DNA from 2 places in the Paenibacillus sp. M-152 genome. Region 1 is predicted to be linked to the other one. Evidence: riboswitches for the same ligand, from Rfam matches in the RefSeq annotation. Region 1 holds a riboswitch; the other holds the start of a gene.
What was found. A riboswitch is a leader RNA that binds a small molecule or an ion and turns the genes downstream of it on or off. The one in region 1 is predicted to bind FMN.
Positions count from the first base shown of each region.

Region 2: it holds a riboswitch for FMN, as region 1 does, so the genes downstream of both, EGM68_RS06690 (DMT family transporter) here and ribE (riboflavin synthase) in region 1, are expected to answer to the same signal.

Region 1 is NZ_CP034141.1:3,484,884-3,488,031, forward strand. It holds gene ribH (6,7-dimethyl-8-ribityllumazine synthase) at 1-241, opposite strand, end outside; gene ribB (3,4-dihydroxy-2-butanone-4-phosphate synthase) at 272-955, opposite strand; gene ribE (riboflavin synthase) at 1,030-1,695, opposite strand; FMN riboswitch at 2,025-2,197, opposite strand; gene EGM68_RS15245 (IDEAL domain-containing protein) at 2,266-2,733, opposite strand; gene EGM68_RS15250 (thiamine pyrophosphate-dependent enzyme) at 2,953-3,148, opposite strand, start outside.
Region 2 is NZ_CP034141.1:1,506,865-1,510,012, forward strand. It holds gene EGM68_RS06685 (methyl-accepting chemotaxis protein) at 1-182, opposite strand, end outside; gene EGM68_RS06690 (DMT family transporter) at 419-1,366, opposite strand; FMN riboswitch at 1,537-1,681, opposite strand; gene EGM68_RS06695 (ABC transporter permease) at 1,807-2,499, opposite strand; gene EGM68_RS06700 (ABC transporter ATP-binding protein) at 2,492-3,148, opposite strand, start outside.

The DNA of each region.
Region 1 (3,148 bases):
TGCCAAGCGTAATGACGGCATCATATTTTCCGCTTGCAGCCATTTTTTGTGCAATAAGTGAGATTTCAAATGCACCCGGCACCCATGCTACATCAATTTCATCTTCCTGTGCACCATGTCGTTGAAGTGCGTCAAGCGCACCACTTAACAGTTTGCTTGTAATAAACTCATTAAATCTGCCCACCACAATACCATACTTTAAACCACTTGATACAAGATTACCTTCCAGAAAACGTGCCATGCTTATCAACCTCTCTTTTTTTTGAATTATTTACAATGACAAACGACGACGGTATTCAATTAAATGTTGAATGCTAATCAGCTTCAATTGATGTCGCTTGGCGATCACGGCCAAATCAGGCAAGCGGGCCATTGAGCCATCTTCCTTTATAATTTCGCAAATGACCCCGGCGGGCTTGAAGCCGCTGAGTCGGGCCAGATCGACAGCCGCTTCAGTATGACCAGCGCGTTGCAAGACCCCACCATCGCGAGCAATTAGCGGGAACATGTGACCAGGTTTGCGGAAATCGCTGCCCGTGATTGCTTCGTCGGCTAAGGCGCGAACAGTCAAAGAGCGCTCGGCCGCTGAAATCCCCGTTGTTGTCTTCATATGATCTACCGATACCGTAAAGGCGGTACCGTGAAAATCTGTGTTTTGCTCTACCATAGGATGCAATTCCAATGCCTCGGCTCTGTGCTGTGTGATCGGCACGCAGACCAACCCGCGACCTTCTGTAATCATGAAGTTGATGACCTCAGGCGATGCTTTCTCAGCCAAAGCGATAAAGTCGCCTTCATTTTCCCGCTGTTCATCATCCACTACAATAACGACTTTGCCGTTCTTTAAATCCTCCAATGCTTCTTCGATGGAATCCAATCGAATCTCTTCGTCATGGTGCAACTCGCCCTGCTCCATGATATTTGTCGTCGCACTTGTTTGGATGCCTCTATCCATAACCCTCTCCTCCTTATGTCTTATGTCACGAATGCTCCTGAACCAAATTTTCTATCATTCTGTATCAGGCTGTATCAAGCAAAGCCGTGTTTCGCCAAATAGTCCAAACTAAGAGGAGCTTGATCTGCTCTCTTCATCGGTACTGAACCTCTGTAATGTAAAAGCTGCTCCACATATTTGCCCAATATGTCGCATTCAATATTCACAGTGTCTCCTTCACGTTTGGCTTGTAAGGCCGTTTCAGCTAAGGTGTGGGGGATGATGGATACGGCAAAGCTATCTCTCGTACGCTGCGCGACTGTGAGGCTGATACCATCAATTGTAATTGACCCTTTGAGGAGAACATATTTAAATAATGCTTGATCAGAAGGCTCAACTTCGAACACAACTGCATTCTGGTCTGATGTTACTCCGCGAATCGTACCCGTCCCGTCCACATGTCCCTGTACGATATGTCCTCCGAACCTTCCATTCGCCGCCATCGCTCGCTCCAGGTTGACTCGGCTGCCGGATCTGAGTTCCCTTAGATTACTGCTGCGAAAAGTCTCTGGCATCACATCAACCTTAAAATCTTTAGTACCAATCTGTATTGCCGTCAGGCAAACCCCATTTACCGAGACACTATCGCCGATTTTCAAATCGCCCAATACCACAGAACCCGAAATCCCCAGCACCATCGCTTCACCGCTTTTGGAAATACTTTGAATGCGACCCACTTCCTCGACCAATCCGGTAAACATGCTTTCACTCCTTTCCACTACATTTCAGTTTATCCCTAATTCATCTGCTGTAAGCGCAAATAACCCCCAGTCAGGATTCAATCCGTCATGGGGGTGATGAGAGTCACATATGTAGTATACAAGCGCAGTTCATGTATGTCTTAAAATGACATGAAATCATAGGTTTGCCAAAAGAAAGCATGATCGAAGATACAGCAATTACGCTCAGAACGTTATCAAAAAGAAAGCTAAAAAAAGCTATCGTCTGATGCTGTCCTACAACGAAATAAGCCGTACGTACTTTTAAGTATGCTAAAAATTGGCACATGCCACGTCATGCACATGCGCTTCGTATCCTTCTCCCATCCAGACTATACTGTCGGTCCCGGAATTACACCAGGTCCACCTTCTGCTGATTGTTCAGCATCCGGGTCACGGACTAAGCCATGCTGTGTTCGCAGAAGCGATTCACAAACATGTCATCACCGCCGGTGGGGAATTTCGCCCCGCCCCGAAGGATCTTGCTCTTATTTAATTGAATTAACATTAAACTTGTTACGTATATTAGCACCGACTTCAAAAAAAAGCAAGTTATCTAATAGAAGCTCCTGCTTTGGTTTTGACATATTGGCTGGAGAGTTCTTCAAACCAGGTTTTATCATTCATATGAAGTGCCAGATCAATCAGATCGGCCAGTTCGTCGACTCCAAGCTGTGTATCATGGTCAAAGGTAATAACGGCCGAAGCGACAGGTCCTCGCTCTCCCTCAGAACATGCTTCATAATCCAGTCGCACATCCACATGCCCATCAATAAACTCGCATTTTAAAAAATAAATAATTTCACACATTAAAATAGGGCGCACTTGTGTTTCTAACACACAATCCATCACCTTGGCAGAATAATGCTGGTTCGTCAGCGTGAATTTGTGTTCTGTTGCCGCCAGCGATGCTCGTCCAAAATCATCCGTAAACTTGAGTTCCACTGGCGTGATGTTCATAACCTTGGGGATTTGCTTCTTTATAATTTCAATTATTTCAACTGTATTCAGCTTAATCATTACCTGCACCTCATTGCATCTTAAAATTCAGAAGAAAACTTTATAACATGCCTTCTATAGGCCTCCACTCCTATATCGGAAATCATTACCTGTTTTTTTATGCCTCAGTCCATAAACGCAAAAAAAGATTCCTTGCGCAGCAAGCGCAAGGAATCTCAATCGAACTGGTGCCGAAACAGCGGCTAACAATGTTACACGATTATTATGCAAAAAACAGAATTATAACTCCGAAATTTCATGTTTCTTTTTCAGGATAGTCCAGCGACGCTCAATCTCCTGCTCAAAGGTAGCCAGCGTTGCTTCCTCTTTGAGAAGATGCTTCGTTTTACCCATTAATTTCAGCCATTCTGCGGCTGGAATCCGTTTTCCCTTGTCTTCCGGATTGTACGTAATCGTCGTGCTTCCCTGCTCGATT
Region 2 (3,148 bases), 2.0 Mb from region 1:
TATACGGAATTAGCCATTTGCTGACTGAGCTGTGTCGTAGCCCCCTGATAAGAAAAGTATCCAATAAGTAAGCTCGGAATCAATAACACAGCCAAAAAAGAAATGATTAATTTTGTCCTCATTAAATAAAACTGCTTGAGAAACCTGTTCCACCACGGAACTGTTTGTTTTTCTTTAGTCATGTTTTTTCTCCTCTGTGTCTGATGGTCACTACATTGTTTTATTCGACAGAAATCGACTAATTTTATAGATGTAATCTTAAAAAATGATGAATCAAGGCATGTTTTAGGTACATTTTTTAAAAAATAGTTCTTAAGGGCTAATCACGGTATGAATATGCATACATAAAAAGCCAAATCAGAGATGCAAAAGCACCTTCATGATTTGGCTTGAGGTGAGTATAAAGCAAATGGATCTGTTAATTTTTTTGCTGACGAGAAATTATAAAGAGTGTAACCCAGATAAGCATAAAACCAGTTAATTGCGCTACGGTAACGATTTGTTGGAAAGCGATCCAGTTAATCACAACACCTACCATAGGAAAGCTCAATTCTGCCATCGTAGCATAAGAAGCTTTGGTTGTACTTAAGCCTTTGTAATACAGTAATAAGCTGAGAAGACCCGGAAGCAATGCCTGCAGCAGCAAGTTGATAATTACAGCTGCGCCCGCCCATGTACCTGTAGGCATATTCCACGGAGCATGCTCCACAGAGGTGAGAACAATGAGCAGAGGGAGCGCCACCATGAAGCGAAGGGAGGTTACCGTTTCATATTTCATCGAACGGAGCAAGTAGCTGCCCATAACGGTCGAACCGCCCCACAGAATCGCTGCACCCAGTGCAAGCAGACTACCAACTTGAACAAAATCATGAACATGTCCAAAGGGAAGCGACCAACCGAAGGTCAGAAGATACGTCCCGAACAGAGCGATGATAATTAATATTCCAAAATGACGCGGTAACATTTCCTTCAATATCACGCGGGCCAGAATAATAGCAACCAAAGGTTGAAGCTTCTGAAGTAAAAGTACGGCATTCAGATCACCGTTGCTGAGTGCCATGGTGAAAATCACACTGGCCAGTGCCGAGCCACCCCATGAGACAAACAAAATAGCGAAAACCTGACGAAATCGTATCGTTTTAAGCTCCTCGCGATGCTTCCACAGCATCGGCGTCAGAGCGATAAAGAGTAGCGCATGCTCCATCAGTACGATTTGTGCTGAGGTAAATGATTTTAACAAAATAATACGAAACAGCGGGTCTGCGCCCCACAAGGCCGCTCCAATCGCGACTAGCCAAAAACCGCTTTTCATGTGGGAGCTACGATCAAAATCCTTGGATGTTAGTACAGTTGATGATTGACTCATACTTATTTAGCTCCTTGCGAATACAGGACCGGTGGCACAAAAACCCCCGTCCATGGCGAAGGCCATGCAAGACGGGGGTTGATCAAATAAACTTGCCGTTTGATGCAAGTTAAATGAAGTCACTGCACAACCATAATGCAGTATTCATCGACTTTGCGGCATGTTCATATTTCGATCTTCTTCCATCCGGACTTTACCGTCGGCTTTGGCATCTCACCAAATCAGTCCGTATCTTGTTGCCAGATACAGAGTCGCGGGCTTAGCTCCATGAGCCATACCGCCGGTTGGGAATCTCACCCTACCCCGAAGATCCTTATTCCGTTTTTTAATTTCTCCTATAGGATATACCTGTTTTGGAATGAAGTCCAGTGAAAAATGTGTGTATATCAAGCAAGGATTTTCACCTTTTTATGAAAGCGTTCTATGTTTAATCCTTATTACTAGGCAATATCCTTATACTCAATGCGCCGAATTGCCGCATAAGCCACAAGCATTCCCAGCACAGAGAAGCTGATTTGCACGGGGGCAATGGAGCTAAGGGTAGCACCGTTATTATTGGAGAAAAGCAATGCTACAATCAGAATCGAGGTCACAATGGTCGTGGGTACAGAGTATCTTCGCATTCCCATATACAGCGGAACCAATCCCATAAAACTGGCGGCAACGGCATTGATTAGCGTGCGCGCTGATTGCTCGGCTAGTATGGAAAGAGTGAGCTTATCCGGTACAATTATGACAAACTGGTTGAGCAAATGGATCGCAGCCGTAATGATGATTTCCGAGATTACAATAGACAAGAATGTAAACAGCAGCACAATCAAGAGCTTGGCGATCATTAGCTTTTGACGATGAATCGGATACATGAACAAGATTGTAATCGATTTGGATTTAAATTCTCCTACGATAAAACGGCACAGTAGAACGGAGGCAAATACAATAAACGTTGCCCTCACCATATTGTCCATAAGATCGAGAAGCTGAGCGTACTGTGTAAATTCGGGTACTCCTTCATTTTGGCTGTCCAGTGCAATAGTACTGAGCAACCCTAGAATGCAAGCGTTGGCGATCAGCACTGAACGGATATAACCCACCAGATGAAGCTTTTTCATCTCCAACTGTATCAATTTAAGCATGGTGATCCCCTCCATGTAACAGACGTAAAAAGTAGTCTTCCAGCGTACTGCTCTTCTGATGAATGGAATCGACCTCTACATCATTTAAAATGAGCGTTTTCGTAATTTGCTTCTGCGGTACACTAGTATCGTAAATACGTATACTCTGTTCATTAAGCACCCTTATATTATTCAGACTCAGATGGTGGGAGAGGATGTAGGCTGCTTTTTTGCAATCGTTGGTCGTAAATTCGATATATTCCGTATTGGTATCCCGTACCTGTTCCATCGAAACTTCCTCAATCAGCCGTCCGTGATTAATCACGCCTATTGTATCCGCAATCTGCTCAATTTCCGCTAATAAATGACTGGACACGAGCAGCGTCATCCCATATTCCTTGCATAGCATATGGAATAACTGCCGAATTTCCTTGATTCCCACTGGGTCCAGACCGTTAATCGGTTCATCTAAAATGAGTAGCTCCGGCTTGGTCGCAATGGCTCGGGCAATCCCGAGACGCTGCTTCATTCCTAGTGAAAAGTCTTTTACCGGCTTGTCATCTGCATTCCGCAAGTTCACTAATTCCAGTGCATCCCGGACAGCCTGCTTATTATAATAGCCCATGTATTCACAATGAAGTTCGAGATTTTGCTGAGCAGTCAGCCTGTC